3 regions of the Pseudomonas sp. Irchel s3a10 genome follow, and region 3 is predicted to be linked to each of the others. Evidence: predicted binding sites of a transcription regulator. Region 3 holds the regulator's gene; each other region holds the start of a gene.
The links. The regulator sigma-54, encoded in region 3, starts transcription at its own class of promoters, with help from an activator protein. The targets are predictions, from matches to a motif close to ANTGGCATNNANNTTGCTNT.

Region 1 (10,568 bases), on a different contig from region 3:
AGTCTTGCTGCGCAGGATCGACGGCGCTATCGCCAGCATCTGCGCGACTTTCGGATTCGACGGTGTGCCGCCGGGGATCTGATAGCCCTTCGCATCCCAACGCTGCACAGCGCTCGGGTTGGCGACAATCCAGGCGCGCGCCTTGGCCAGCAACTCGTTATGATCCGCCGCCAGTTCATCAATCAGACCGGCCTGCAACGCCTGCTGTGGGCGCACCTTCTTGCCTTCGAGCAGATACGGCAAGGCTTTCTCGATGCCGAGCATGCGCACCATGCGCACCACCCCGCCACCGCCCGGCAACAGACCAAGGGTCACTTCCGGCAGACCGAGTTGCACCGAGGCGTCATCCAGCGCCACCCGGTGATGGCAGGCCAGACAGATTTCCCAGCCACCGCCGAGCGCCGCGCCGTTGATCGCCGCGACCACCGGTTTGCCGAGGGTTTCCAGGGTGCGCAATTGCCCCTTGAGGCTCAGCACCATGTCATAGAAGGCTTTGGCTTCGGGTTTGCCGACCTTGATCAGCTCATTGAGGTCGCCGCCGGCAAAAAAGGTTTTCTTCGCCGAGGTGATGATCACCCCGGCGATACTGTCTTTGTCCGCCACCAGCCGCGCAACGCAGGCGCCCATGGCCTCGCGGTACACGGCATTCATGGTGTTGGCGCTCTGGCCCGGCATGTCGATGGTCAGCACGACGATGGCGTCCTGGCCTTTTTCGTAACGAATGGCTTCGCTCATAACAAGGTTTCCTTGAAGTCGGGGCTCAGAGGCGTTCGATGATGGTGGCAATGCCCATGCCGCCGCCGACACACAGCGTCGCCAGGCCGTAGCGCAGGCGCCGGGCTTCCAGTTCATCGAGCAAAGTGCCGAGGATCGCGCAACCGGTGGCACCCAGCGGGTGGCCCATGGCGATGGAGCCGCCGTTGACGTTGACCTTGTCCGGGGCCACCGCCATGTCCTTGATGAACTTGAGCACCACCGAGGCAAACGCCTCGTTGACCTCGAACAGATCGATGTCTTCCACGCGCAAGCCCGCCTTGGCCAAAGCCTTGCGGGTGGCCGGTGCCGGTCCGGTGAGCATGATGGTCGGGTCAGTGCTGGTGACCGCCGTGGCGACGATGCGCGCCCGCGGTTGCAGGCCGAGCGCACGACCCTTGGCTTCGGAGCCGATCAACATCAGCGCCGCACCGTCAACGATCCCGGAGCTGTTGCCCGGCGTATGCACGTGGTTGATCCGCTCGACGTGGCTGTAAACCCGCAGTGCCGTGGCGTCGAAACCCATCTGCCCGATCATTTCGAAACTCGGCTTGAGTTTGCCGAGACCTTCCATTGTCGATCCGGCGCGAATGAACTCATCGTGATCGAGCAGGATGATGCCGTTCTGATCCTGCACCGGCACCAGCGATTTGTTGAACGAGCCATCAGCCCGCGCGCGTGCGGCTTTTTGCTGCGAGTGCAACGCGTAGGCATCGACGTCCTCACGGCTGAAACCTTCCAGGGTGGCGATCAGATCCGCACCAACGCCCTGCGGGGTGAAATGGCTGTGCAGGTTGGTCTGCGGATCCAGCGCCCAGGCACCGCCGTCGCTGCCCATCGGCACCCGCGACATCGACTCGACGCCACCGACCACCACCAGATCCTCGAAGCCCGAGCGCACCTTCATCGCGCCGAGGTTGACCGCTTCCAGACCCGAGGCGCAGAAGCGATTGATCTGCACGCCGGCGACGCTGACGTCCCAATCCGCCACCTGCACCGCGGTCTTGGCGATGTCGGAACCTTGATCGCCGATCGGCGTGACGCAGCCGAGCACCACGTCATCAACCTGACTGGTGTCCAGCGCGGTGCGGCTCTGCAGTGCGGTCAACAACCCCGCGACCAGATTCACCGGTTTGACGCTGTGCAGCGCGCCATCGGCTTTGCCTTTGCCGCGGGGCGTGCGTAACGCATCGAAAATCAAAGCTTGGGTCATGACGGCCTCGAACCTGTGCGGTGAGTGAAATTCGTGGTGTCACTGTTGTCCCGCGCCGTCGAGGATTCAATGACCACAGCGCTCAATGACGTTGACGCGCACGCTCAGACGGACGGTCATTCACCCGCAGGTGAACCGGTTCAGGTCAGCGAGTTGTCTAGCAAGCGGGCGGCGAAGAAGCTGGCATTTCGCCTCATGCCTTTTTTATCGCTATCAGCAGCAAATACATACGAAATGGATCTAAGTCGCGCGTGACGCGGGCTCTAAGGTAGTACATGTACGTCAGGGTCGTCGGGTTTTGCCGGGGCCGACGTTCTTCAACAGGAAGTGCAGCGTTTGCCGTCATGGATATGCAGGCAGACATCAGGAAATAACAATAAAGGCGGTCAAGCCATGTTCAAACAACCGAAAGTTCGTCAAGCCGGGCTCATTCTTTTCGCCACCACGCTGTTGCTGATTTTGCCGAATCTGACCAAGGTCATCGGCTGACTCAACGGCCAGGCGCACGCTATCGCCAGCAAAAATATGACTGGCCCGCTACCCGGGCCAGCGTGGCTGTGCCAACCTTTGCGCACTTCCACGACATGGACGGCGATCATTTGAAAACGCTCATTGTGTTCGGGGCTTTGCTGCTGAGCATGCCCTTGTCTGCCGCACAGCTGGAGCTGCAGTTGGGCGCAACCAGTCGCACCTGGCAGACCGAGGAATTGCTCAAGCATCCTCAGGTACAAACCCTCACCATCAAGAACGATGTCTCCTACAAGAAGGACATGACTTATCGCGCCGTACCCGTGGCGGCGCTGCTCACCGGGATCAAACCGGACGATCACCTGCAAGCAGTGGCGCTGGACGGGTTTGCCGCCGAACTGAGCGCTGCACCGCTGCTCAATACCAACGGCGCGCGGGCGTGGCTGGCGATCGAGGATCCGACGCAACCGTGGCCACCGCTGTCCGAAGGCAAACACAGCGCCGGGCCGTTCTATCTGGTGTGGACTGACCCGCAGGCCGGCAACATCAGCCCGGAGCAATGGCCATTCGAAGTGGCGAGCATCAAGCGCATGGCGCCGGTCGCCGAGCGCTTCCCTGCGCTGTTACCGGATCCCAGGCTGAAAGCGGATGACCCGGTGAATCAGGGTTTTGCGCTGTTTCAGAAAAACTGCCTGGCCTGCCACCGGTTGAACGGTGCGGGGGATGCGCAGTTCGGGCCGGATCTGAATATTCCGTACAACCCGACTGAGTATTTCGGCGCGGACTTCCTCAAGCGCTACATTCGCGATCCGCAGAGTTTGCGCCAGTGGCCGCAGGCGAAGATGCCGGGGTTTTCCGCGGATGTGTTGCCGGAGGGGGATTTGCAGTTGCTGATCGGCTATCTGCAGCACATGGCTGGGCGCAAGGTTAAGCCCTGACGACATTCCCCTGTAGGAGTGAGCCTGCTCGCGATAGCGGAGTGTCAGTCACTGATCCTTAAACTGACGACCGCTATCGCGAGCAGGCTCACTCCTACAAGGGTTACGTGTGAACCCGTTATTGTTGTTGCACGGAGATAACCGGCGTCGGCGACACGAACACCTTCGCATGCATCTGCTCACAACCACCGCCCCGGCGCATGCCGCGCACCGGGCAGGCGTCCAGATAATCCAGGCCCACCGCCAGTTTCAGGTGCCGCTCCGGGCGGGCCAATTGGTTGGTCACGTCAAAGCTGTACCAGGCGTCATCCAGCCACGCTTCGGCCCAGGCATGACTGGCCAGGTGCTCGGCGTCCTCGCTGTACAGATAACCCGACACATAGCGCGACGGAATCCCCAGGCTGCGTGCACAGGCGAGAAAGGCATGGGTGTGATCCTGGCAAACCCCGGCGCGCCCGGCGAAGGCTTCGGCGGCGCTGGTGTCGACCTCAGTCGAACCCGGCGTGTAGCTGATGTGCTGGTTCAAACCGTGCATCAGGTCGATCAGCGCAGTGCGATCGCGCCGCTGCTTGCAGGATCTCTCGGCAAACGCCCGTAGTGCTTCGTCCGCCTCGGTCAGCCGGGTGAAACGCAGAAACGGCAGCGCCGACTGGCTCTCATGCTCGGCCTCGCGCAATTCGTCGATATCGACCTGGCCACGGGCGCCGATGATGATCGCTTCGTGCGGCTCATCCATGGTCAGCACATGCAGAATGTTGCCGAACGGATCGAGCTGGGCGCGCACCGGACGCGGCAGGTCGAGTTGCCAGCTCAACACGTGCTGACGCTCGCTGTCGTGCGGGGTCAGGCGCAAATACTGGATGCTCGCCCGCACCTGATCTTCATAGTGATAGGTGGTCTCGTGGCTTATGGAAAGTCTCATGCAGCCTCCAGGTATGAACTGTGAATCGCGTTGCCCAACTGGCGCACCAGCGGGATGAATTCGGTGAGCCAGGCGTGCAGGCCTTCGGCGAGGATTTCGTTGATGCCGGTGTAGCGCAGGCGTGCGTCCATCTCAGCGGCGAGGCGCTGTGCCGGACGGCCATTGGCACCCGGTAACTGGGCGAGGATCTGGTCGATTTCCTCGGTGCAGGCGCGCAGCGAGCGCGGTACATCGGCACGCAACAGCAGCAGTTCGGCGACATGCCGGGCGCCGGGGGCGTCGCGGTAGATCTCGGTGTAGGCCTCGAACGATGACAGTGCCCGCAGCAGCGCACTCCACTGGTAATAGGCGTGGGCGGTGCCGTCACTGACCGCTTCGGCCTGATCGCCGGCCATTTCATAGCGCGCATCGAGCAGGCGCAACGTGTTATCCGCACGCTCGATGAACGTGCCCAGACGAATGAAACGGAACGCATCGTTGCGCATGATGGTGCCGTAGGACGCGCCACGGAACAGGTGCGAGCGCTCCTTGATCCACTCGCAGAAACGGCTCATGCCGTAACGGCTCAGGCCCTGTTCGGCAATGCCGCGAATCTCCAGCCAGGTGGCGTTGATGTTCTCCCACATGTCCGCGGTGATACGCCCGCGCACCGCATGAGCACTGGCTCGCGCGGCGCCGAGGCAGCTGTAGATGCTCGCCGGGTTGGCTGCGTCGAGGGCGAAGAAATGCAGCAGGCGTTCGGCATGCAGTTCGCCGTGACGCTCCAGATAATCATCGAGGGTGCCAGTGATCAACAGCGGCATGGCCAGTTCGTGCAAACCGTCGCCGCGACCGTCCTGCGGCATCAGCGACAGCGAATAGCTGATATCGAGCATCCGTGCGAGGTTTTCCGCCCGCTCCAGGTAACGCGACATCCAGTACAGATCCGAGGCAGTTCTACTTAACATGGCAAGCTTCCTTCAATCCTCGACCACCCAGGTGTCCTTGGTTCCGCCGCCCTGGGAGGAATTCACCACCAGGGAGCCTTCACGCAGGGCGACACGGGTCAAACCGCCGGGCACGACCCGGGTTTCGCGGCCAGACAGTACAAACGGACGCAGGTCGATATGGCGCGGCGCAATGCCGTTTTCGACAAAGGTCGGACAGGTCGACAGCGACAGCGTCGGCTGCGCAATGTAAGCGTGGGGCTTGGCCTTGATCCGCTCACGGAACGCATCAATCTGCGCCGTGGTTGACGCCGGCCCCACCAGCATTCCGTAACCACCGGAGCCCTGGGTTTCCTTGACCACCAGATCCGGAAGATTGGCCAGTACATGGGAAAGTTCCGAGGGGTTGCGGCACTGCCAGGTCGGCACGTTTTTCAGGATGGGTTCTTCGTCGAGGTAGAAACGGATCATCTCGGTGACAAACGGGTACACCGATTTGTCATCCGCCACACCGGTGCCGATGGCATTGGCCAGCACCACGTTGCCGGAACGGTAGGACGACAGCAGCCCCGGTACACCGAGCATCGAGTCGGGGTTGAATGCCAACGGATCGAGGAACGCGTCGTCGAGACGGCGGTAGATCACGTCCACCGCTTTCGGTCCGTCGGTGGTGCGCATGAAGACCTTGTCGTCACGCACGAACAGGTCGGCGCCCTCCACCAGTTCAACGCCCATTTCCCGTGCGAGGAAGGCATGTTCGAAGAACGCACTGTTGAAGCGGCCCGGCGTCAGCACCACCACACTCGGGTCGTCGATCGGGCTGGAGCTCTTCAGGGTGTCGAGCAACAGGTTCGGATAGTGATCGATCGGTGCGATGCGCTGGGCGGCGAACAGCTCCGGGAACAGGCGCATCATCATTTTGCGGTCTTCGAGCATGTAACTGACGCCGCTCGGGGTACGCAGGTTGTCTTCGAGCACGTAGTAGGTGCCGTCGCCGTCGCGCACCAGATCGACGCCGGAGATGTGCGAATAGATGTCGCGGTGCAGATCCAGGCCCTGCATCGCCAACTGGTACTGCTCGTTGGCCAGCACCTGTTCGGCGGGGATGATCCCGGCCTTGATGATGCGCTGCTCGTGATAAAGGTCGGCGAGGAACATGTTCAACGCCTTGACCCGCTGGATGCAGCCGCGCTCGACGATCCGCCACTCGCTGGCGGGAATGCTGCGCGGAATGGTGTCGAACGGAATCAGGCGCTCGGTACCCTGCTCGTCGCCATAGAGCGTGAAGGTGATCCCGGCCCGGTGGAACAGCAGATCGGCCTCGCGTCGCCGTTGCGCCAGCAACTCGTCAGGCGTGTCGGCCAGCCAGCGGGCGAACTCCCGGTAATGCGGGCGGACCTGGCCGCCGGCATCGTACATTTCATCAAAATAGGTGCGGATCATGCCGTACTCCTTGTCACCCGGACCTACAGGCCTTCGCAAGGCCCGTGCCATCGGCATAAACGCTTTGATTTCAATCGGTTGGATAATCACGCCAGCAGCACCGCACCATTCCTGTGCGGCAATTGCTCCAACCGGATTGCCCCCGCTTCATTGCGACGCATTGCATCGCCTATCACCAGCATAGTCAGAGTTGATTTCACCGCTCGCACGGAGCTGCGGATAATCGGCGCATCCGCTGAAAACTTCCCCCGGTGAAGGTTTCAGCTCCACTGATCCGGACTGCCCGCGCAGTCCCCGCAGGCCTTAACCCTGACCGGTTTCCGCTCCTTATCGGTCTTCCCTTTTAGCCACCCTCTCCGGTGGCTTTTTTTTGCCTTTCTGAAATGTTTTGAAAGCAAAAGCAAAAGATCGCAGCCTCCGGCAGCTCCTACAGGTGATTGTGTAGGAGCTGCCGGAGGCTGCGATCTTTTGCTCTTTGAAACGACAACGGCCAACCCGAAGGTCAGCCGTTGCTCAATACCTGAAACCAGAGATCAATTCAGACGATGGCGGTTACGCACCTCCTGCTTGACGCCCCAGCCCTCGATGATGCCGCCCAGCGGCTCGACCACGGCAGAAAAACCCTGCTCGAAATCGCCAATGTCGTCATAGGTCGCGTACATCACTTTGCTCAATTCCAGCGACCAGGCGCCATCGTCGCGCGCGCTGACCTGGGCATTGATGGATTCACCACGAAATTTGCCTGCCGCCCTGCGCGCCCGCTCCTCGTCCGGGAAAATGGCGTAGAACTCGATGGGATGGAATCGGGAAAAGTCGAAGCCGCCTTCTTTCATGCGGCGCAGAACATTGCTGCTGATGTCTTCTTGATAGGCTGTGCTCATGAATCGTCCCCCTCGGATAGATGGATAGACTTTCCGTATTCCCGCCCCGGGCCTTACAGGCCAAAAGTACATCGGCAAACAGGTTGCCGGCGGGAAACAAGCATGTAGCTGACAAGACCAGACCTTAGCGATTCGTTCGCTGATCTCGCTTGCAGAGTAGCCCCAAGATAGAGCTGCTGCCAAGGCCTGGTTTACAAGATGACAGGAAGTGTTCAGACAGGTGTGATGCTGCGGATTTCGATGCCGTTCTGGGTCTTGAGGTTTTTCACCCCGGCATCGGCGGTGCGTCCTTCCAGATCGTTCAGATCCAGTTGGGCGGCGACCGGAAGAAGCCGCTCCTTGATCAGCCGTGCAGCTTCATCATCGGACGGGCATTCCTCACGTTCGAAGATCTCATCAACGATTTCACCATGATCATCCACGAAAGTGACTTTCCACTTTTGCATCGGTGCCTCCTCGATCAAACCCGCAAATGGGCTTACATCTATCTCGACTGTGTACGCCGAAAGTTGGTTCAAAAGGATTACAACGGGCAGAGATGAACAAAACGACATCTAGCGCACGGCCAGGCAAAAGTGGGAGCGGGCTTGCTCGCGAAAGCAGTGTGTCAGGCAACATTTTCGTTGAATGCCACATCGATTTCGCGAGCAAGCCCACTCCCACAGGGGTTTTGCAGCGCTCTTTTAGTCGTTGCTTGGCTTGTTGATCGCCTGCAACACGTACTGCGGCAGTGCAAATGCGCCGATGTGGATTTCCGGATTGTAGTAGCGGGTGACGATGCCGCTGCCGATGAAGCGCTGTTGCAGGGTTTCACGGCTCAGTTTGCGGTAGGCAGGGTTGGTCGAACCCCAGGCGAAGGTCATCGAACCGCCGATGTAGGTCGGCACCGCTGCCTGATAGAAGTGCCAGTCCGGGAACAGGCTGCGCAGGCGACCAGCGGTGGTTTTGACTTCGTCGATCTGCATGAACGGCGTGCCGTTCTGAGTCACGAGGATCCCGCCTTCGTTCAGGCAACGGTGGCAGGCCTGATAGAAGTTTTCCGAGAACAGCACTTCGCCCGGGCCGATCGGGTCGGTGGAGTCAGAGATGATCACGTCGAATTTTTCCGTGGTGGTGGCGACGAAACGCATGCCGTCGTCGATCACCAGGTTCAGCCGTGGATCGTCGTAGGCGCCCTTGGAGTGGTTCGGCAAGAATTCCTTGCACATGTCGACCACGGTGCCGTCGATCTCGACCATGGTGATGTGCTCGACGCCGGCGTGCTTGGTCACTTCGCGCAGCATGCCGCCGTCGCCACCGCCGATGATCAGCACGCGCTTGGCGGTGCCGTGAGCGAGGATCGGCACGTGAGTGAGCATTTCGTGGTAGATGAATTCATCGGCTTCGGTGGTCTGGATCACGCCGTCCAGCGCCATCACCCGGCCCATGCGCGGGTTCTGGAAAATCACCAGGTGCTGGTGTTCGGTGCGCACTTCGTGCAGCAGTTTTTCCATGCGAAAACGCTGGCCGTAGCCTTCGTAGAGGGTTTCCAGGTACTCGCTGGTTTTGGTAACGGTCATGGTCAAGTGCTCCGATGAATGCGCGGGCGCCAATCGTGGGGGACGATTGCCCGGGAAAGGCGCGCATTCTACGTTGCCGAAGATGACAGGTCGAACCTTCCTCCGACAGAGCACACTCTGGAGGTATCGCAAGACCAATGTGGGAGCGGGCTTGCTCGCGAAGGCGGAGTGTCATTCACCCATGTTTCGACTGACCAATCGCCTTCGCGAGCAAGCCCGCTCCCACAGGGGAATTAGCGTGTTTTTGGGCAAGCGTCACACCCGCACATTGCCCCGCGGCCCGGCAATTGCCCAGATGATCAGGCCCAGTACCGGCAGGAGGATGATCAGCAGCACCCAGACGATTTTCATCCCCGTGGTCGCGCCGCTTTTCAGCACATTGATGATGGCCCAGATGTCGAGGGCAAGAATGATCAGGCCGATCAGACCGTTGAACGTGGAACCCATAGTGTCGCTCCAGAATAGTGGCATGCACTTTTAGGATAGACGGTCGCGCGCAGGGTTCCCTTTTATTGCGTTCAGACGTGAACGGAGACCTTCAGCGCTTCCAGCGACGGCGCGGCCGCGATGCCGACTTCGGCGCACAGCTCCAGCACTCGCGGCACGTCGTTGCCGTAAACCAGCACCACTTGCAGCTCGTCATCGAGCAACTGACTGAAGTTCATCAGCGTGTAACCGCCGTTTTCCTTGTTCAGGCTGCTCATCTGCACTTGGATGCGGTTGAGCGCAGTCAGCGCTTCGGTTTTGGCCAGTTGCTTGGGCTTGAGATTGAAATCGACGCCCGGGCCGAACGAGGCGACGATCTGCGCGAACAGGTCAACGTAAGTATCAGCCTGGAACAGCACGGTTTCCGGCAGGCTGCCGACCACGACCCACTCACCCAGCGGGATCGGGAAGGTGTCGTCGTAGTTGATGTCCGGGTTTGCTGCCAGAAAGGCATCGGCATCGGCGTAGGCCTGCGCCGCTTCGTCCGCCACGTTCAGGATCTCGTCCTCGCCCATGCAGCCGGAGCTGATTTTGCTGATGAGTTCGACGAGTGCGGCTTTCATGAGGGCGGATCCTGTGGAAGGTTTGAATTTGAGGGCGCGGAGGATAGCGCATTGCAACCTCAGGCTGCACACAGAACATCTGTGGCGAGGGAGCTTGCTCCCGCTGGGGCGCGAAGCGGCCCCAAACAGTGAGTTCACCATTTTTACCAGCGCTGCGCACTGGAGCGGGAGCAAGCTCCCTCGCCACAGAATCTCGACAGTCCTCAGGCCAGCAGTTTTTCCAGCTGCGCCGTGGTATCGACTGCGCCCATGGTGCGGGCCGCGTCCAGCGCGGTGATGCCGTTGGCATCCTTGGCTTGCGGGTTGGCGCCCTTGCTGATCAGGTATTCAACGATTTCAACACGGTTGAACATCGCCGCCATCATCAACGCGGTGCGGCCGTCGAAGGACGAACCTTCGATCTCGGCGCCCGCTTC
Region 2 (10,568 bases), on a different contig from region 3:
CGCCGACCAGTGCAGCAGCGCCTCGCGATCGGCGTCCGCCGGCGCATCGGGTATGTCGAGCAACTTGCGCCGGGCAAACAACAGGCCGATGCCCAGGTACATTAGGAAGAACAGAATCAGGAACGGTTCGGTACTCCACAGCAGCTCGGGCGCATACGAACGCAGGCCCCAAGCGAAACCGATGCCGAAGGTACCGACAAAACCGATCAGGTTAAGCAGGCGCCAGGCCTTGAACCAGGCAATGGCGAGGATGCCGGCATTGAGCAACGCGAAATAGCTGAACAGCGCGACATGGTTGCCGGCACCGGTCGAGGTCAGGATCGGCGCGGCGAAACCGCCGAGCGCAGCGGCGGCGGCCAGTCCAAGAGCATCCTGAGAGATGGCGAGAATCGCCGAGAACACCGTGACCGCCACCAGCAAACCCAGCGCGGCGGACGGATCGAGCAACGGATGCAGACGCATCGCCGCAAACACCGTCAGGTACAGCACCGCGATCCCGGTGCCCTGCAAGATCAGCGCATAACTGCTGTTGCGCGTACGCAGCCACCAGCCCAGCGCCAGCAGGGCCAACGCCGCCGCCGCGACGCCGGCATAACGCAATTCGATTGGCACCACCATGCCCTCGGTGGCGTAGCGCAGCAGGAACGCCAAACCGAAAAACAGCAGCACTACGCCAACCCGCAGTACGGTGTTGCCGCCGAACAGCCAATTGCGAGCAGCATTGATGCCACGCTCGATCAGGTTCGGGCCACGGGGTTCGGCAGGTTGTGCCGGGGCTGCTGGCTCGTCGGTGACTGCATCCAGACGCCAGACATCGGCCGGCAGCGGCTGACTGGTTTCGCTGGCGACGGCAGAGATCGGTTCGAGTTCGGGCGGCAGTTCCCAGACCAGATCCGGCGGGGGGGTGGATGATTGTTCGGCAACGATGACGGGGTCGACGATGGCGTCCGGGGTCGGTGCCACGCTAGGTGGTGTGGTGCGCACGTCGGCACCTTCCAGCAGAAACAGACGCTGCTCGACGGCTTGCAAGGCGACCTTGGCCTGTTCCAGTTGACGCTGTTGTTCGGTGGCCTGCGAGCCAAGACGGGCGATGCGCAGCGTTTGCCCGATCGCCAGCCCGAGCAGTGCACCAAGCAGCGCGGCACTGAACGACTCATCGAACAGCCAGCCGAGCAGCAGCCCGATCAACATGAACATCCATTGCATGGTCGATATCCCTAAGCGGCCCCAAGGCGGGGCGAGTCCGGCGATTGCTTCAGTCTAGGCACAAACCCTTGTAGGAGTGAGCCTGCTCGCGATAGCGATTTGTCAGTCAACGAAGCTGTTGAATGTGACGGCGCTATCGCGAGCAGGCTCACTCCTACATTGGATCAGTGGTGACTGAACAGCCCGGTAACCGGCGCTCAGTATATCGATCCGGCCCAACAAACGTTGGGCCTTACGCACATTTGTTGCAGAAAATCACTCCAGTGCCTTCCAGATATCCGTGGCGTACTCGCGAATCGTCCGGTCGGACGAGAACCAGCCCATCCGTGCCGTGTTGAGCACCGCCGAACGCCACCAGTTGTTGGCGTCGTGCCAGTGCGCGTCGACGCGTTTTTGCGCTTCCCAGTAGGAATCGAAGTCCGCGCAGACCAGGAAGCGGTCGTAGTCCACCAGCGAGTCGATCAGTCCGGTGTAACGCGAGGTATCGTCCGGCGAGAACACACCACTGCGGATCGCTTGCAGCACATCGTTCAGACGATGAGACGCAGCGATGTCCGGTACGGCGCTGAACTCGTGGTTCTGTTTGCGCGCCTCGACCTGCTGTGCGCTGAGGCCGAAGATGAACATGTGCTCGGCACCGATGCGCTCGCACATCTCCACGTTGGCACCGTCGAGGGTGCCGATGGTCAGCGCACCGTTGAGGCCGAACTTCATGTTGCTGGTGCCCGAGGCTTCGAAACCGGCGGTGGAAATCTGCTCGGACAAGTCCGCCGCCGGAATGATGCTCTCGGCCAGGCTGACGTTGTAGTTGGGCAGGAACACCACTTTGAGCAGGCCGCGCACCGTTGGGTCGTTGTTCACCACCCGGGCGATGTCGTTGGTCAGCTTGATGATCAATTTGGCCTGGTGATAACTGGCCGCCGCTTTACCGGCGAAGATTTTCACCCGGGGTACCCAGTCGACTTCCGGCTCGGCACGGATTGCCTGATACAGCGCCACGGTGTGCATCAGGTTGAGCAACTGGCGCTTGTATTCGTGGATACGTTTGACCTGCACGTCGAACATCGCCGCCGGGTTGACCGCGATCCCCAGCCGCTCGTGAATCAGATAGGCCAAGGCCTTTTTGCTGTGCAGGCGCTGTTCGGCGAAGGCTTTGCGGAAGGCGGGTTTCTCGGCGAACGGTTCCAGATCGAGCAAGCGCTCTTCCGGGTTATCCAGCACCTCCGGGCCGAGGGAGTCGACCAGCATCGAGGTCAGTTCGGAGTTGGCCTGGAACAGCCAGCGGCGGAAGGTGATGCCGTTGGTTTTGTTGTTGATCCGCTCCGGGTAGAGCTTGTGCAATTCGGCGAACACGGTCTTGCGCATCAACTGCGTGTGCAGCCCGGACACGCCGTTGACGCTGTGCGAACCGAGGAACGCGAGGTTACCCATGCGCACCCTGCGACCGTTGTCCTCTTCGATCAACGACACCGCGCGCAGCACGTCGAAATCATGAATGCCTTTGGCGCGCAGCGAGTCGATGTGCTGCGCATTGATCAGATAAATGATCTGCATGTGCCGCGGCAGCATGCGTTCCATCAGGCCGACCGGCCAGGTTTCCAGCGCTTCGGGCAGCAGCGTGTGGTTGGTGTACGACAGCGTGTCGACGGTGACTTGCCACGCGGCATCCCAGGCCACGTCGTAGACGTCGACCAGTTGGCGCATCAGTTCGGCGACGGCAATCGAAGGGTGGGTGTCGTTGAGCTGGATCGCCGCGTGATCGCCCAGGGTCAGCACCGAGGTGTGCATGTTGCGATGGCGACGCAGCAAGTCCTGCAAGGACGCGGCAACGAAGAAGTATTCCTGACGCAGGCGCAGTTCCTGGCCCGCCTCGGTGCTGTCGGCGGGATAGAGAACCCGGGAGATACTTTCAGCCCGGGCCACTTCGGCGACGGCACCCAGGTGGTCACCGGCGTTGAAACGCTCCAGGTGCAGATCTTCCATGGCGCGCGCGCGCCACAGGCGCAAGGTGTTGACGCTCGCCCCGCGCCAGCCGACCACCGGCGTGTCGTAGGCAATCGCCCGTACGGTTTCTGCTGGCGACCAGACCTGTTTGGTTTTGCCGCTGGCATCGGTGACGGTTTCGACACTGCCGCCGAAGCCGATGGTGTACACCACCTCCGGACGTTCAAATTCCCACGGGTTGCCGAAGTCCAGCCAGTGCTCGGTCTGCTCCTGCTGCCAGCCATCGACGATGGCCTGCCGGAACAGCCCGTGCTCGTAGCGAATGCCATAGCCGTGCCCGGCGATGCCGAGGGTCGACATGCTTTCCATGAAGCACGCCGCCAGGCGTCCGAGGCCGCCGTTGCCGAGAGCCGCATCGGGTTCCAGCAGACGGATGCGTTCCAGATCGACACCGAGTTCGGTCAGCGCTTCACGGGCGACGTCGAGCAGGCCGAGGTTGCTCAGGCTGTCGTAGAGCAAACGGCCGATGAGAAATTCCAGCGAGAGGTAATACACCCGCTTCTGGCCTTTGCGGTAGATCTGCCGGGTGTGGTCCATCCAGTGTTCGACCATGTGGTCGCGCGCAGCCAGGGCAATGGCTTCGAACCAGTCATGGTCGAAGGCGTGATCCGGGTCTTTGCCCACCGCGTAGGTGAGTTTGGTCAGGACGGCATCGCGGAATGCGGCCACCTCTGCTTCGCGAACTAGTGGTTCTTGAGTCATCGATAGGACCTCGAGCGAGCGGGGAAATGTCTGAGCCTAGACGGTCTGACCGACGGTAGAGGCGCAGGTTCGGCAGTTTTTCCGAAGACGTTGAGATAGCCCGGCATTACCTTGGCGAGTGGGCTAATGAATGCAGGGGCCGTGCCGGACTGAATGGCATTTGCGTGGCGTTTGCAAAAATCTGGCGAAAGGTTGTTCAAAAATCCACCAGTCCCGGTATGATCGCGCGCCCTGATGCACACACGCCTGGTAACCCCCGATGATGAAGCCCAACCTGATTGCCGCCGCCGAGATCGACCGTCTCGATACGTGGGCCAAATATTCGGCCCCGATGTGCGGCTCTTGTGTCTCCAGCTGCTGCACCCTGCCGGTCGAGGTCAAGATCAAGGACCTGGTACGCATCGGTGTGGTCGACGAGTTCGAGCTGGGCGATCCGCCGAAGAACATCGCCAAGCGCCTGCAAAAGGAAGGTCTGGTCGAGCGCTTCAATCAGAAGTCGGGGATCTTCACCCTGCAGCGCATGAGCAACAACGATTGCTACTACCTGGATCGTAAAAGCCGCCTGTGCACCATTTATGACAAGCGCCCGGACACCTGCCGCAACCACCCGAAGATCGGCCCGCGTCCAGGGTATTGCGCGTACAAGCCGAAAGAAGTCGAGCGGGTGCAGAATTCGCGGTCGATCGAGAAGTTTTGATCTTTCCTGAAATTTGTGGCGCCTGTTAGGCCGCCTTCGCGAGCAAGCCCGCTCCCACAGGGAATAGATGGCGTACACAAGAGTTGTGTTCACCAAAGATCTACTGTGGGAGCGGGCTTGCTCGCGAATAGGCCAGCACCAACACCGCACAACCCTCAGTTGAACCCCAGACAAACAAAAACGCCCCCGGTCTCGCGACCGGGGGCGTTTTTTTCAAGCTCGGGCTAAATTACGCCTTGGCTTTCTTGGCAGCGCGGGTACGCTCGCTTTCGTCCAGGATCTTCTTGCGAAGACGGATGGACTTAGGAGTCACTTCGCACAGCTCGTCTTCCTGGATGTATTCCAGAGCCTGTTCCAGAGTGAAGCGAACAGGTGGTACCAGAGCGATGGTTTCGTCTTTACCCGAAGCACGCATGTTGTCGAGCTTCTTGCCTTTGGTAGGGTTCACACCCAGGTCGTTGTCGCGGCTGTTCTGACCAACGATCTGACCGTTGTAGATCTCCTGGCCGTGTTCTACGAACAGCTTGCCACGAGCCTGCAGGGTTTCCAGCGAGTAGGTCAGTGCCTTGCCGGTTTCAACCGAAACCAGAACGCCGTTCTGACGGCCGGACATGTGGCCCGACTTCACTGGAGCGTAACGATCGAAGATCGAGGTCAGGATGCCAGCACCGTTGGTCAGGGTCAGGAACTGGTTACGGAAACCGATCAGACCGCGAGCAGGGATGTTGTATTCCAGACGAACACGGCCCTTGCCATCCGGCACCATGTTGCTCAGGTCGCCCTTACGCAGACCCATCTCTTCCATGACCTTGCCCTGCGATTCTTCAGGGATGTCGATGGTGACGTTTTCGAACGGTTCCTGCTTCACGCCGTCAACTTCACGGATGATCACTTCAGGACGGCCCAGGGCCAGCTCGAAGCCTTCGCGACGCATGGTTTCGATCAGTACCGAGAGGTGCAGCTCACCACGGCCGGAAACCTTGAACTTGTCAGCCGAGTCGCCTTCTTCAACGCGCAGTGCAACGTTGTACAGCAGCTCTTTGTCCAGACGATCCTTGATGTTACGGGAGGTCACGAACTTGCCTTCTTTACCGCAGAATGGCGAGTCGTTTACCTGGAAGGTCATGGAAACGGTTGGCTCGTCAACGGTCAGCGGCTTCATGGCCTCGACGGTGTTGATGTCGCACAGGGTGTCGGAGATGAACAGCTCGTCGAAGCCGCTGATGCAGACGATGTCGCCAGCTGCTGCTTCTTCAACGTCAATGCGGTGCAGACCGTGGTGACCCATCAGCTTCAGGATACGACCGTTGCGGCGCTTGCCGTCGGCGCTGATAGCGACAACCGGGGTGTTCGGCTTGACGCGACCACGAGCGATACGGCCAACACCGATAACACCCAGGAAGCTGTTGTAGTCCAGAGCGGAGATCTGCATCTGGAACGGACCGTCACGGTCAACGGCCGGAGGCGGAACGTGGTCGACAACTGCCTGGTACAGCGCAGTCATGTCTTCGCCCATGGCGGTGTGATCCAGACCGGCGATGCCGTTCAGGGCCGAGGCGTAAACAACCTGGAAGTCCAGTTGTTCTTCGGTAGCACCGAGGTTGTCGAACAGGTCGAAGATCTGATCCAGAACCCAGTCCGGACGCGCGCCTGGACGGTCAACCTTGTTGATAACCACGATTGGACGCAGGCCGGCTTCGAACGCCTTCTTGGTCACGAAACGGGTTTGCGGCATAGGGCCGTCTTGAGCGTCAACCAGCAGCAGAACGGAGTCAACCATCGACATTACGCGTTCTACTTCACCGCCGAAGTCGGCGTGGCCCGGGGTGTCCACGATGTTGATGTGGTAGCCGTTCCAGTTGATGGCGGTGTTTTTCGCCAGAATGGTAATACCGCGCTCTTTTTCCTGGTCGTTGGAGTCCATCACGCGCTCGTCGTTGAGCTCGTTGCGCTCCAGGGTGCCGGATTGACGCAGGAGTTTGTCTACCAGGGTGGTCTTACCATGGTCAACGTGGGCAATGATGGCGATGTTACGTAGATTTTCGATCACTTGTGTATCTCGATCAGAGGATTCGGTTTGCTGACAAGTCTTGGCAGCGATTAACAGTAGTGTCCGGCATGGCCGTTACAGCTTGACGGCGGTGTCGGGGGGCCGGTGACGCAGGCCACAGGCAAACAGCCCCGGGCACTTAGCTCGGTCGATAAACGCGCACATTGGCATGCCCCTCACTGAGCAAATGGTGAGCATGCAGGCGACTCATCACGCCTTTGTCGCAATACAGCAGGTACTGGCGAGTCGGATCCAGCTCCTTGAAACGAGCGTTCACTGCGTAGAACGGCATCGTCTGTACTTCTATGCCGGCGAGTTCCAGCGGGTCATCCTCGGCCGCATCCGGGTGACGGATGTCGATGACGATCTGACCGGCCAGCGCTTCGCCGACTTCTTCGATCTGCAAATCCTGGCCCAATTCGTCGATCACTCGATCGATCGGCACCAGCTTGGCGTTTTCGAGCGCACGCTCGAGAACCGCCATGTCGAATTCTTTCTCTTCGTGCTCAACACGGTGGCGCTTGGCGGCGGTCTTCGGATTGACCGAGATGACCCCGCAGTACTCCGGCATGTGCCGGGCGAAATCGGCGGTGCCGATCTCGTTGGCCGTGTCGATGATGTCCTGCTTGTGCGCGACGATCAGTGGGCGCAGGACCAGTTTGTCGGTCACGCAGTCGATCACCGACAGGTTCGGCAGCGTCTGGCTCGATACCTGGGAGATCGCTTCGCCGGTGACCAGCGCATCGATGTGCAGCCGGTCGGCGATGGCCGACGATGCGCGCAACATCATACGCTTCAATACGACGCCCATATGACTGTTATCGACTTTGCCGAGAATTTCGCCCAACACTTCTTCGAACGGAACACTGACAAATAGCACGCGTTGCGAGCTGCCGTACTTCTTCCAGATGAAATGCGCGACTTCCATCACGCCCAATTCGTGGGCACGCCCGCCGAGATTGAAGAAGCAGAAATGCGCCATCAGGCCGCGACGCATGATCTGGTACGCGGCAACCGTCGAGTCAAAGCCGCCGGACATCAATACCAGCGTCTGCTCCAGGGCGCCGAGCGGGTAACCGCCGATGCCGTTGTGCTGGCTGTGGATGACAAACAACCGTTGGTCGCGAACTTCGATGCGAACTTCGATTTCCGGGTCTTTGAGGTCGATTCCGGCCGCACCGCACTCACGACGCAGCTTGCTGCCGACGTATTTTTCAACGTCCATCGAGCTGAACGGATGCTTGCCGGCACGCTTGCAGCGCACCGAGAAAATCTTCCCGGCCAGCACATCGCCGTAGTGCTGTTTGCACTTCTCGGTGATGTCGTCGAAGTCGCCCAGCGGGTACTCGTCGATCTGCAGAAAGTGCGCGACACCCGGGGTGCAGGTCAGGCGCTCCCCCATCTCTTTCAAGGCTTTGGGGTCGGTAACGCGGGTTTCCAGCTCGAGATTGTCCCACACACCGTTCACCACCACGGCCGGGTCCAGATCGCGGAGCACGGCGCGGATGTTCTTGGCCAGCTGGCGGATGAAACGCATCCGGACAGGGCGGCTCTTGATGGTGATCTCGGGGAAGACTTTTACGATTAGTTTCATGAAAACAGCGCGCGCAGGGCCAGCCGAAAAAGGGGGGCGCGGATTATAGCGGAAATTGCTCAAGGTTTAACCAGTTAATATGCAGAAGGTTTCACATGCACCAAAACGGGTCATTTCTGATTTGAAGCGCTACATTAAGGGGCGAGATTTTCGCCTTTATGGCGCTTTGCAGTGCTGCAAGCGTGAATTTGGGGCAAAAAACCCATGCTGGGGCACTGGCATGCAATTTGCTCCCTTGTGAGGCAGGTTGCCTTGGCAGAGTATCTGCGCCGGCATCACCCCTATTAAGGGCATCCACTACCAAGCCCTAAGCCACCCGGAGGACACTATGTCGAAGTCGGTTCAACTCATCAAAGATCATGACGTCAAGTGGATTGATCTGCGCTTCACGGACACCAAAGGCACTCAGCACCACGTGACCATGCCGGCTCGCGATGCGCTGGAAGACGACTTCTTCGAAGTCGGCAAGATGTTCGACGGTTCCTCCATCGCTGGCTGGAAAGGCATCGAAGCCTCCGACATGATCCTGCTGCCGGACGACGATACTGCCGTTCTCGACCCGTTCACCGAAGACGCGACCCTGATTCTGGTTTGCGACATCATCGAACCTTCGACCATGCAAGGTTACGATCGCGACCCGCGCGCCATCGCTCACCGTGCCGAGGAATACCTGAAGACCACCGGTATCGGTGACACCGTCTTCGCCGGTCCAGAACCAGAATTCTTCATCTTCGACGAAGTGAAGTTCAAGTCGGACATCTCCGGCTCGATGTTCAAGATCTACTCCGAACAAGGCTCGTGGATGTCCGACCAGGACATCGAAGGCGGCAACAAAGGTCACCGTCCAGGCGTCAAAGGTGGCTACTTCCCGGTTCCGCCGTTCGACCACGACCACGAAATCCGTACTGCCATGTGCAACGCACTGGAAGAAATGGGTCAGACCGTTGAAGTTCACCACCACGAAGTGGCGACTGCCGGTCAGAACGAAATCGGTGTCAAGTTCAACACCCTGGTGAAGAAAGCTGACGAAGTTCAGACTCTGAAATACGTTGTCCACAACGTTGCCGACGCTTACGGCCGCACCGCGACCTTCATGCCGAAGCCACTGTACGGCGACAACGGCTCGGGCATGCACGTGCACATGTCCATCGCCAAAGACGGCAAGAACACCTTCGCTGGTGAAGGCTATGCCGGCCTGTCCGAAACCGCCCTGTACTTCATCGGCGGTATCATCAAGCACGGTAAGGCCCTGAACGGCTTCACCAACCCGGCCACCAACTCCTACAAGCGTCTGGTGCCAGGCTTCGAAGCCCCGGTAATGCTGGCCTACTCGGCGCGCAACCGTTCCGCCTCGATCCGTATTCCTTACGTCAACAGCCCACGCGGCCGTCGTATCGAAGCCCGTTTCCCGGATCCAGCTGCCAACCCGTACCTGGCTTTCGCAGCACTGCTGATGGCCGGCCTGGACGGTATCCAGAACAAGATCCACCCAGGCGATGCCGCTGACAAAAACCTGTACGACCTGCCGCCTGAAGAGGCGAAAGAGATCCCGCAAGTTTGCGGCAGCCTGAAAGAAGCCCTGGAAGAGCTGGACAAGGGCCGTGCGTTCCTGACCAAGGGCGGCGTGTTCTCCGACGACTTCATCGACGCTTACATCGCGCTGAAATCCGAAGAAGAAATCAAGGTGCGCACCTTCGTACACCCACTGGAATATGAGCTGTACTACAGCTGCTGATCCGGTAGCGCCGCACCACGCGGCGTGACAAAAAGAGGCCTCCTTCGGGAGGCCTTTTTTATTGCCCCCGATTTATGAAGCTACGCAAACCCCCTGTGGGAGCGGGCTTGCTCGCGAATGCGGCGTATCAGTCGCCATCTCTGTCAATGACCCACCGCATTCGCGAGCAAGCCCGCTCCCACAGGGAATTTTTGGCATCTGAATGATCTCCGGATATGGCCCGGGTTGGGCCAACCGCCGCACCTGGCCTATGCTGCACTCCATCGTTTTCTTTCCCGGTCGATTTCATGGGTCGCACCTTTCTCTACATCCTGCTGCTGCTCGCCCTGCCCGCCGCCGCGCAGATTTACAAGTACACCGACGCCAACGGCAACACGGTTTACAGCGATCACTCGCCGGACGGTGTTCAGGCGCAGCCGGTCGAGTTGCCGCCACTCAACCGCGTCGAGCCACAGGCACCGAGCGCGCCAGCGCCCTCCAGCACCGACACACGCCCCGCGGCACGCAGTGTTTATGAAGTGCTGGAACTGACCGGCCTGCCCGACGAGGAAGCGCTGCGTGCCAACAATGGCACTTTCAC
Region 3 (10,568 bases):
GCGCACCCAGCGCCTGCTGCACCCGGACACCGGCAACGCACGCCGCGCGTCAGCCTCACATCATCATGGAGTCCACTGAAATGGCTTTTACCTTGCCTGCCTTGCCGTACGCCTACGACGCCCTGGAACCGCACATCGATGCGCAAACCATGGAGATTCACTACACCAAGCACCACCAGACCTACATCAACAACCTCAATGCCGCCGTCGAAGGCACCGAGTACGCCGAATGGCCGGTGGAAAAACTGGTCGCCAGCGTTCAGCAGTTGCCGGAAAAACTCCGCGCGGCCGTGATCAATCAGGGTGGCGGGCATGCCAACCATTCGTTGTTCTGGGAAGTCATGGTGCCCAACGGTGGCGGCAAGCCCGACGGCGTGCTGGCCAAGGCGATCGAGGAGCAGCTGGGCGGTCTCGACAGCTTCAAGGAAGCCTTCACCAAAGCCGCACTGACCCGTTTCGGCAGTGGCTGGGCCTGGCTCAGCGTCACTCCCGAGAAAAAGCTGATCGTGGAAAGCAGCGGCAACCAGGATAGTCCGTTAATGAACGGCAACACGCCGATACTGGGTCTCGACGTCTGGGAACACGCCTACTACCTGCGTTATCAGAACCGTCGCCCGGAATACATCAATGCGTTCTACAACGTGATCAATTGGCCGGAAGTTGCTGCTCGCTATCAGGCTGCACTGGTTTAAGTCTTCTATAAAAACGATCCAGGGCTGACTATGGGCACTGAAACACTGGCGATTGGCGGTGGGCGCATGTTTCGTTACGCGGTCGGGTCGCTGTTGCTGCTGGCGGGCATGACGTTGCTGGCGGCGCACGGGCTGGAATGGCTCGATCTGCAGCCGAAGCTGTCGCGGGCCTTGCAGGGTGGCGCGATCTGCGCCCTTGGCACGGCGCTTGGCGCGGTACCGGTGCTGGTGATCCGGCGCATGCCGCAGAGGCTCAGCGATACGCTGCTGGGTTTCGGCGCCGGGGTGATGCTGGCGGCGACCGCGTTTTCGCTGATCGTGCCGGGCATTGCCGCCGCCGAAAGTCTGGGCCTGACACCGTGGGCTTCCAGCGGGCTGATCTGTTTCGGCATCATGCTCGGTGCGTTCGCTCTGTATCTGGTGGATCTGAAACTGTCCGGCGCCTCACCGGAGATGCTTGTCGGTACCCCTGAGCGCCCGGTGATTCCGCCGCGAATCTGGCTGTTCGTCTTCGCCATCATTGCCCACAACATCCCGGAAGGCATGGCGGTGGGTGTGTCGGCTGGCGGCGGCATGCCGGATGCCGACAGTCTGGCGATGGGCATCGCCTTGCAGGATGTGCCGGAGGGGTTGGTGATTGCGCTGGTGCTGGCCGGGGCGGGGATGTCGCGGGTAAAGGCGTTCTTGATCGGTGCGGCGTCAGGGCTGGTCGAACCGATGTTTGCACTGCTCTGTGCCTGGCTGGTCAGTCTGGCGGAGCTGTTATTGCCATTGGGGCTGGCGCTGGCGGCGGGGGCGATGTTGCTGGTGGTGACTCACGAAGTCATTCCGGAATCGCGCCGCCATGGTCATGACAAGCTGGCCAGTCTTGGCTTGCTGATCGGGTTTTGTCTGATGATGGTGATGGATACCGCACTGGGCTGAAAAAAAGATCGCAGCCTCCGGCAGCTCCTACAGGGATCTGGATTCCAGTGCAGGAGCTGCCGAAGGCTGCGATCTTTTGGTCTTTTGACTATCAACCACCCTCATCGAAGTAGTTGTTGATCAACGCCACCAATGCATCCAGCGCTTCCTGTTCCTGATGGCCTTCGGTACTCAGATAGATTTTGGTGCCTTTGCCGGCAGCCAGCATCATCATCGCCATGATGCTTTTACCGTCCACCGTGTTTTCCGGGGTGCGGCCTACTCTGATGGTGCAATCGGGAAACTGGCCCGCCACCCCGACGAACTTGGCCGACGCTCGGGCATGCAGACCCAATTTGTTGATGATTTCGATTTCACGAGCAGGCATCGCGGTGTGAATCCTTTAAGTGAGGTCGCGGTGGCGAACCTGGACGTTCTTCAGGGTTTTCTGCAGGGCCTGACCCAGACGTTCAGTCAGGTAAACGGAACGGTGATGCCCGCCGGTGCAGCCAATGGCAATGGTGACATAGGCGCGGTTACTCGCGGCAAAGCGTGGCAGCCATTTGTTCAAGTAGCCGAAGATGTCCTGGAACATCTCCTCAACCTCCGGTTGTGCAGCCAGGTACTCGGCGACAGGTGCGTCGAGACCCGATTGTGCACGCAGTTCCGGTTTCCAGTACGGATTGGGCAGGCAGCGCACGTCGAACACCAGATCCGCGTCCACTGGCATGCCACGCTTGAAGCCGAACGACTCGACCAGAAACGCCGTGCCCGGCTCCGGCTGGTTCAGCAGTCGCAGCTTGATGGTGTCACGCAACTGGTACAGATTGAGATTGGTGGTGTTGACCTTGAGGTCGGCCAGATCGGCGATCGGGCCGAGCAGGGCGGTCTCATCGTTGATTGCCTCGGCCAGCGAGCGATCGGCATTGCTCAACGGATGGCGTCGGCGGGTTTCCGAAAAGCGCTTGAGCAGGGTTTCATCGTCGGCATCCAGATACAACACATCGCACTGGATGTGCCGGGCCCGGACTTCTTCAAGCAGTTCGGGGAAACGCGACAGGTGGCTCGGCAGATTGCGCGCATCGATCGACACGGCCACCAGCGGCTGGGTTAGCTCGGTGTGAATCAGGGCGCGTTCGGCGAGTTCCGGCAGCAGGCCGGCCGGCAGGTTGTCGATGCAGTAGTAGCCGTTGTCCTCAAGGACATCCAGGGCGGTGCTTTTACCCGAGCCGGAACGGCCACTGACGATGATCAAACGCATGATTAATGACCGTTCTGCTCGCTCAGGACGACCTGATACAAGGCTTCGTTGCTCGGTGCGCTGCGCAGTTTTTCGCGCACTTCCTTGCGATCGAGCATGCTGGCGATCTGGCGCAGTAATTCCAGGTGGGCATCGGTGGCCGCTTCCGGGACCAGCAGAACAAACAGCAGGTCGACCGGTGCGCCGTCGATGGCATCGAAATCGATGGGGGCATCAAGGTGCATCAGCGCGCTGATAGGCGATTCGCAGCCTTTGAGGCGACAGTGGGGAATGGCGATACCGTTGCCGAAACCGGTGGAACCGAGTTTCTCACGGGCTACCAAGCTCTCGAAAACATCCTGCATGGCCAGATCCGGCACTTCTTTATGGATGAGGTTGGCAATCTGTTCGAGGGCTTTCTTTTTACTGCCGCCCGGCACGTTCACCAGGGAACGGCCGGGGGTCAGGATGCTTTCAAGTCGGATCATGGGTTGGGGGTGTTAACGACCGGTTGCGCCCTGAAGGAGGCTCTGGGTCTTTTCCTTATGCTTTTTGAGTTGGCGATCCAGCTTGTCGGTCAGTGAGTCGATCGCAGCGTACATGTCGGTATCTTCTGCGTTGGCGACCACTTCGCTGCCGGGTATATGCAAGGTGGCTTCGATTTTCTGCTTGAGCTTTTCGACACACATCGTGACCTGCACGTTGGTGATCTTGTCGAAATGGCGCTCCAATCGTTCGAGTTTCTCGTTGATGTAGGTGCGCAGAGGTTCGGTCACTTCCAGTTGGTGTCCACTGATGTTGACTTGCATACAGCTTCTCCTTCGTTGCCAGTGCATAAAGCGGCAGGCCGAAGAGCCTGCCACTGGAACGCTGTAACGTGGCTTACATCAACCGCTTGCGTTCGCTCGAAGGCGCGATCCCGAGGGATTCGCGGTACTTGGCGACGGTGCGGCGAGCCACCTGAATGCCTTGTGCCTCCAGTAAACCAGCGATCTTGCTGTCACTCAACGGCTTTTTCTGATTTTCCGCCGCAACCAGTTTTTTGATGATCGCGCGGATCGCCGTGGACGAGCATTCGCCGCCTTCGGAGGTGCTGACGTGGCTGGAGAAAAAGTATTTCAGTTCATAAATACCGCGCGGGGTATGCATGAATTTCTGGGTGGTGACCCGGGAAATCGTCGATTCGTGCATGCCGACCGCCTCGGCGATGTCATGCAGGACCAACGGCTTCATGGCTTCATCGCCATATTCCAGGAAGCCGCGCTGATGCTCGACAATCTGGGTGGCCACTTTCATCAGCGTTTCGTTGCGGCTTTGCAGGCTTTTGATGAACCAGCGCGCCTCTTGGAGCTGATTGCGCATGAAGGTGTTGTCGGCACTGGTGTCGGCGCGACGGACGAAACCGGCGTACTGCGCATTGACCCGCAGACGGGGCACCGACTCTTGGTTCAGCTCAACCAGCCAGCGCTCGTTGTCCTTGCGCACAATAACGTCGGGCACCACGTATTCGGCTTCGGTCGATTCGATCTGCGAGCCCGGGCGCGGATTGAGGCTTTGCACCAGTTCGATGACCTGGCGCAACTCGTCTTCCTTGAGCTTCATGCGCCGCATCAACTGGCTGTAGTCGCGACTGCCGAGCAGATCGATGTAATCGCTGACCAGACGTTTGGCTTCGTTGAGCCACGGGGTCTTGGCCGGGAGCTGACGCAGTTGCAGCAGCAGGCATTCGCCGAGGTTGCGCGCGCCGATGCCGGCGGGTTCAAACTGCTGGATGCGATGCAGAACGGCTTCGATCTCGTCCAGCTCGATGTCGAGCTCCGGATCAAAGGCGTCGAGAATTTCTTCTAGGGTTTCGTCGAGGTAGCCCTGATTGTTGATGCAATCGATCAGGGTCACGGCGATCAGGCGGTCGGTGTCGGACATCGGCGCCAGATTCAATTGCCATAGCAGATGACTTTGCAGGCTTTCCCCGGCGGAGGTGCGGGTGGTGAAGTCCCACTCGTCGTCATCGCTGCTGGGCAGGCTGCTGGCGCTGGTCTGGTAGACATCTTCCCAGGCGGTATCAACGGGCAGTTCGTTAGGAATGCGCTCGTTCCATTCGCCATCTTCCAGGTTGTCCACCGTCGGGGCGGCTTCCTGATAGGACGGTTCCTGAATGTCGGTGTTGGGTTTTTGTTCGGCGTTGTCGGCCAAAGGATCGGTATTGTCGAAGTCGTCGCCTTCTTCCTGGCGTTCGAGCATCGGATTGGATTCCAGGGCCTCCTGGATTTCCTGTTGCAGGTCCAGGGTCGACAATTGGAGCAGGCGGATGGCCTGTTGCAGCTGCGGTGTCATCGTCAGCTGCTGGCCCATTCTCAAGACTAGCGATGGTTTCATGGCAGGGGCTTAACACCTTATTCGCCGGCGCGCATGCGCCATCCACTACAGGGCGCCGGAGCGCCAAACTTAAGCAAATTATATGCCTGAAACTGTCGTGTTTGCCTAGAGCGCTGTAACAATAAAAGCGTATAAAAAATCAGCTTCAACGTTACAGCACCCGATCGGCTGGCCGAATGTGATCGCGCTTTAGAGGCGGAACTCGTGGCCCAGGTACACTTCCTTCACCAGATCGTTGGCAAGGATGGTCGCCGAATCGCCTTCAGCGATCAGTTGACCGTCGTTGACGATGTAGGCGGTCTCGCAGATATCCAGGGTCTCACGCACGTTGTGGTCGGTGATCAGTACACCGATGCCCTTGGCCTTGAGGTGGTGGATGATCTGCTTGATGTCGCCGACCGAGATCGGGTCGACACCGGCGAACGGTTCGTCGAGCAGGATGAATTTCGGTGCGGTCGCCAGGGCGCGGGCGATTTCCACCCGGCGGCGTTCACCACCGGACAGGCTCATGCCGAGGTTGTCGCGGATGTGGCTGATGTGGAACTCCTGCAACAGGCTTTCCAGTTCCTTGCGACGACCGGCCTTATCGAGTTCCGCGCGGGTTTCGAGGATGGCCATGATGTTATCGGCCACCGACAGTTTGCGGAAAATCGATGCTTCCTGCGGCAGATAGCCGATACCGGCCTTGGCACGGCCGTGCATCGGCTGATGGCTGACGTCCAGATCATCGATCAGTACTCGGCCCTGATCGGCCTGCACCAGGCCGACGATCATGTAGAAGCAGGTGGTCTTGCCCGCGCCGTTCGGGCCGAGCAGGCCAACGATCTGGCCGCTGTCGATCGACAGGCTGACGTCGCGCACAACCTGGCGGCTTTTATAGGCCTTGGCCAGGTGTTGAGCTTTCAGAGTTGCCATTACTGGGTTTTCTCGTCGGTTTTCTTCTTCGGCTGGATCACCATGTCGATACGCGGACGTGCTTCGGTGACTTTGCTACCGGTAGCGCGACCGGCACTGGCCAGCTTCTTCACCGTGTCATAGACGATTTTCTCGCCCTGAGTGGTGTTGTTGTCCTTGTCGACAACCTTGGCCTTGTCGATCAGCACGACGCGGTTTTGCGCGGCATGGTACTGAATCGTCACGCCCCAACCCTGAACAGGCTTGGTGTCACCCTGGGTTTGCAGTTGCTCGAAGTAGGCAAGGTTGCCGACCGAAGTCACCACGTCGATGTCACCGGTCGGGGTGCGGGTGATGGTCACGGTATTGCCGGTCACCTTCATCGAACCCTGAGTGATGATCACGTCACCTTTATAGGTGGCGATGCCGTTCTTGTCGTCCAGCTGGGCGTCGTCGGCCTGAATGCGGATAGGTTGCTGCTGATCGTTCGGCAGAGCCCAGGCGCTCACGCTTCCCAGTGCTGCGCCCAGACTGAGCAAAATAGGGAGGGTTTTAACGAGCCTCATACTGTCCTCTTACGTTCGATAGCAGGTGTATCCTGCTTTCCTTCAAATACGCTTTCATTCCTACACCAGTCGATACACCGCCAGCGCCGTCGATTCTAACGGGTTGCTCGGTCTGCGCATATTGTTGCTGCGGGAACACCGTCATGCGAGTGGAGGTGACCAGCAGATCGCGGTTCTTTTCGTCGGTGCGCTTGATGCGCACGGAATCGATCAGTTCGACCTGCGTGCCGTCCGGATTCACTTCGCCACGCTCACTGGTCACGTGCCACGGAAATTCGGTGCCGCGGTACATGTTCAGGTCGGGTTTGGTCACGAGTGTGATGTCCGTTGCCTTGACGTGCTCGGCCTTGTCGGAGGTCATCTCGTACTGCACTTTGCCGTCGGGCAAGTATTGCAGAGTGTGTGTGTTGGTGGCGTACCAGTCGATAGCGGTGTCTTCGACTTTGGCCACAGGCTTGTCGAGGAAGCGTTCCGGACTGATGTTCCAGTAGCCGACCGCCGCAAACATGGCGGCGATGCAGCCGAACAGCAGGAAGTTGCGAAATTTTTTGCTAAACATGGTTTGGCTCACAGGTACGCGGCGTTGGCCGCATCGAGGCGGCCCTGGGCGCGCAGGATCAATTCGCAGAATTCGCGGGCGGCACCTTCGCCGCCACGGGCCCGAGTGACGCCATGGGCGTGTTCGCGCACGAAATCGGCAGCATTGGCAACGGCCATGCCCAGACCTACGCGGCGGATCACCGGCAGGTCAGGCAAATCGTCACCGAGGTAGGCGACCTGTTCATAGCTTAGGCCCAGTTGCGCCAGTAGACCGTCCAGAACCACCAATTTGTCTTCGCGGCCCTGAAACAGGTGCGGGATGCCGAGGTTCTTCGCCCGGCGTTCAACCACCGGCGTCTTGCGGCCACTGATGATGGCGGTCTCGACACCGGCATTCATCAGCATCTTGATGCCTTGGCCGTCGAGGGTGTTGAAGGTCTTGAATTCGCTGCCGTCTTCGAGGAAGTACAGGCGCCCGTCGGTGAGGACGCCGTCGACGTCGAACACCGCCAGTTTGATCGCTTTGCCGCGCTGCAGCAGATCGGTTGTCATTACATCACTCCTGCACGCAGCAGATCGGAGAGGTTGAAGGCGCCGATCGGGCGATCTTCTTCGTCCACGACCACCAGTGCGTTGATTCGGTGGTCTTCCATGATTTTCAGGGCTTCAGCGGCGAGCATCTCTGGCCGTGCGGTCTTGCCGTGTGCGGTCATGACCTGGTCGATGGTGGCGCTGCGGATGTCGATGCTGCGGTCCAGCGTGCGACGCAAGTCACCGTCGGTGAAGATCCCGGCCAGTTTGCCATCGGCTTCGACAATCGCGGTCATGCCCAGACCCTTGCGGGTCATTTCCATGAGCGCGTCCTTGAGCAGGGTGCCGCGCTGCACTTGCGGCAGCTCTTGCCCGGCGTGCATGACGTTTTCCACTTTCAGCAGCAGGCGTCGACCCAGAGCGCCGCCCGGGTGCGAAAAAGCAAAATCTTCGGCGGTGAAACCACGCGCTTCGAGCAGCGCCACGGCCAGGGCATCGCCCATGACCAGCGCGGCGGTGGTCGAGGAAGTCGGTGCCAGGTTCAGTGGGCAGGCTTCGTGTTCGACGTGAACGTTGAGATTGACTTCGGCGGCCTTGGCCAGCGGCGACTGAGGATTGCCGGTAAGGCTGATCAACTGGATGCCAAGGCGCTTGATCAATGGCAGCAGGGTGACGATTTCGTTGGTCGAGCCAGAGTTGGAGAGCGCGAGGATCACGTCGTCGCGGGTGATCATGCCCATGTCGCCATGGCTGGCTTCGGCCGGATGGACGAAAAATGCCGGGGTGCCGGTGCTGGCCAAGGTCGCGGCAATCTTGTTGCCGACGTGCCCGGATTTGCCCATGCCGACCACGACCACACGGCCCTTGCTGGCCAGAATCATCTCGCAAGCGCGTACGAAATCGGCGTCGATATGGGGCAACAAGCCTTGTACGGCTTCCACTTCGAGGCGGATGGTGCGTTGTGCCGATTGAATCAGGTCGCTGGATTGGCTCATGTCAGAAATCGTATAGCCCGATGAAAAGGCGGCGATTATAGCGGTTATGTTGAAAAGCCTCACGCAAGTTCGTCGTGCTTTGTCATTCCTTGTCACCAAAACCCTGAAAAAGTGCCATCAGGCCTGTCATATCGTTGAACGCGGAGGGGCAGGGGCCTTGGGCGCTTGGCGTTTGCAGTGATATAGTTCGCCGCCAGTTCGGCCTGCCCGGGAGGTATGTGCTTTCTACGGAAAGCCAGGCGTCCGAGTGAGAGGCTGCATCGCAAGGAGTTTAGATGAGTGCCGATAACGCCTACGCGGTCGAGCTGAAGGGAGTCTCCTTCAAGCGCGGTGCGCGCAGCATTTTCAATAACGTCGATATTCGCATCCCGCGTGGCAAGGTTACCGGCATCATGGGGCCTTCCGGGTGTGGCAAGACCACCCTGCTGCGTTTGATGGGCGCGCAATTGCGTCCTGCCAGTGGGGAAGTCTGGGTCAACGGTCAGAACCTGCCGACGCTGTCGCGCAGTGATCTGTTCGATGCGCGCAAGCACATGGGCGTGCTGTTTCAGAGCGGCGCGCTGTTCACCGATCTCGATGTCTTCGAGAACGTGGCTTTTCCCCTGCGTGTTCATACCCAACTGCCGGATGAAATGATCCGCGACATCGTCCTGCTCAAGTTGCAGGCGGTCGGTCTGCGCGGTGCGATCGAGCTGATGCCTGACGAGCTGTCCGGCGGCATGAAGCGGCGGGTCGCCCTGGCTCGGGCGATTGCGCTCGATCCGCAGATTCTCATGTATGACGAGCCTTTCGTCGGTCAGGATCCGATCGCCATGGGCGTGCTGGTACGCCTGATCCGTCTGCTCAACGATGCGCTGGGCATCACCAGCATCGTGGTCTCCCACGATCTGGCCGAAACCGCGAGCATCGCTGACTACATCTATGTAGTGGGTGATGGTCAGGTGCTGGGGCAGGGCACGCCGGACGAGTTGATGAATTCGGATGAGCCGCGTATTCGCCAGTTCATGACTGGCAACCCCGATGGCCCGGTGCCGTATCATTTTCCAGCGACGGATTACCGCGCAGATCTTCTGGGGAAGCGCTGATGCGCAGAATTTCACTAATAGAACGCGTACGCCGTTTCGGCGAGGCGGCGATCGACGCCGTCGCGGTGTTTGGCCGCGCGACCCTGTTCCTGTTCCACGCCCTGCTCGGTCGTGGTGGCATCAGTGGCGGTTTCGGCCTGCTGGTCAAGCAACTGCATTCGGTTGGCGTGATGTCGCTGGTGATCATCGTCGTGTCGGGGATTTTTATCGGCATGGTGTTGGCGTTGCAGGGCTTCAGTATTCTGTCGAGCTACGGTTCGGAGCAGGCTGTAGGGCAGATGGTGGCCCTGACGTTGCTGCGTGAACTGGGGCCGGTGGTGACGGCGCTGTTGTTTGCCGGGCGTGCCGGTTCGGCGCTGACCGCGGAAATCGGCAACATGAAGTCCACCGAACAGCTTTCCAGCCTGGAAATGATCGGTGTCGATCCGCTCAAGTACATTATTGCCCCGCGTCTGTGGGCCGGTTTCATTTCCCTGCCGGTGCTGGCGATGATTTTCAGCGTGGTGGGGATCTGGGGTGGTTCGTGGGTGGCTGTCGACTGGCTTGGCGTGTATGAAGGCTCGTACTGGGCGAACATGCAGAACAGCGTGAACTTCACCAGTGATGTGCTCAACGGCGTCATCAAAAGTATCGTTTTCGCCTTCGTCGTGACCTGGATCGCCGTATTCCAAGGCTATGACTGTGAGCCCACTTCCGAGGGCATCAGTCGCGCCACCACCAAGACCGTGGTATTCGCCTCGCTGGCG

Region 1: the regulator sigma-54 is predicted to act here: its motif matches at 6,696-6,715, upstream of CKW11_RS25980 (circularly permuted type 2 ATP-grasp protein).
Region 2: the regulator sigma-54 is predicted to act here: its motif matches at 8,468-8,487, upstream of glnA (glutamate--ammonia ligase).

What each region holds. Positions count from the first base shown of each region.
Region 1 is NZ_FYDR01000014.1:11,003-21,570, forward strand. Features, by position in the region: gene CKW11_RS25955 (3-hydroxyacyl-CoA dehydrogenase NAD-binding domain-containing protein) at 1-735, opposite strand, end outside; gene CKW11_RS25960 (acetyl-CoA C-acetyltransferase) at 761-1,966, opposite strand; gene CKW11_RS25965 (cytochrome c) at 2,551-3,372, shown strand; gene CKW11_RS25970 (transglutaminase family protein) at 3,491-4,294, opposite strand; gene CKW11_RS25975 (alpha-E domain-containing protein) at 4,291-5,241, opposite strand; gene CKW11_RS25980 (circularly permuted type 2 ATP-grasp protein) at 5,254-6,663, opposite strand; gene CKW11_RS25985 (ribonuclease E inhibitor RraB) at 7,197-7,544, opposite strand; gene CKW11_RS25990 (hypothetical protein) at 7,757-7,990, opposite strand; gene speE (polyamine aminopropyltransferase) at 8,228-9,103, opposite strand; gene CKW11_RS26000 (PLDc N-terminal domain-containing protein) at 9,359-9,550, opposite strand; gene CKW11_RS26005 (hypothetical protein) at 9,622-10,152, opposite strand; gene CKW11_RS26015 (ankyrin repeat domain-containing protein) at 10,356-10,568, opposite strand, start outside.
Region 2 is NZ_FYDR01000004.1:211,557-222,124, reverse strand. Features, by position in the region: gene CKW11_RS13940 (DUF2339 domain-containing protein) at 1-1,206, opposite strand, end outside; gene CKW11_RS13935 (glycogen/starch/alpha-glucan phosphorylase) at 1,462-3,912, opposite strand; gene CKW11_RS13930 (YkgJ family cysteine cluster protein) at 4,172-4,609, shown strand; gene typA (translational GTPase TypA) at 4,839-6,659, opposite strand; gene thiI (tRNA uracil 4-sulfurtransferase ThiI) at 6,799-8,253, opposite strand; gene glnA (glutamate--ammonia ligase) at 8,582-9,988, shown strand; gene CKW11_RS13905 (DUF4124 domain-containing protein) at 10,276-10,568, shown strand, end outside.
Region 3 is NZ_FYDR01000009.1:53,227-63,794, forward strand. Features, by position in the region: gene CKW11_RS22825 (hypothetical protein) at 1-79, shown strand, start outside; gene CKW11_RS22830 (superoxide dismutase) at 81-692, shown strand; gene CKW11_RS22835 (ZIP family metal transporter) at 723-1,616, shown strand; gene CKW11_RS22840 (HPr family phosphocarrier protein) at 1,708-1,983, opposite strand; gene rapZ (RNase adapter RapZ) at 1,999-2,856, opposite strand; gene ptsN (PTS IIA-like nitrogen regulatory protein PtsN) at 2,859-3,323, opposite strand; gene hpf (ribosome hibernation-promoting factor, HPF/YfiA family) at 3,336-3,644, opposite strand; gene CKW11_RS22860 (RNA polymerase factor sigma-54) at 3,718-5,211, opposite strand; gene lptB (LPS export ABC transporter ATP-binding protein) at 5,401-6,126, opposite strand; gene lptA (lipopolysaccharide transport periplasmic protein LptA) at 6,126-6,671, opposite strand; gene lptC (LPS export ABC transporter periplasmic protein LptC) at 6,658-7,230, opposite strand; gene CKW11_RS22880 (HAD family hydrolase) at 7,239-7,763, opposite strand; gene CKW11_RS22885 (KpsF/GutQ family sugar-phosphate isomerase) at 7,763-8,737, opposite strand; gene CKW11_RS22890 (ATP-binding cassette domain-containing protein) at 9,013-9,822, shown strand; gene mlaE (lipid asymmetry maintenance ABC transporter permease subunit MlaE) at 9,822-10,568, shown strand, end outside.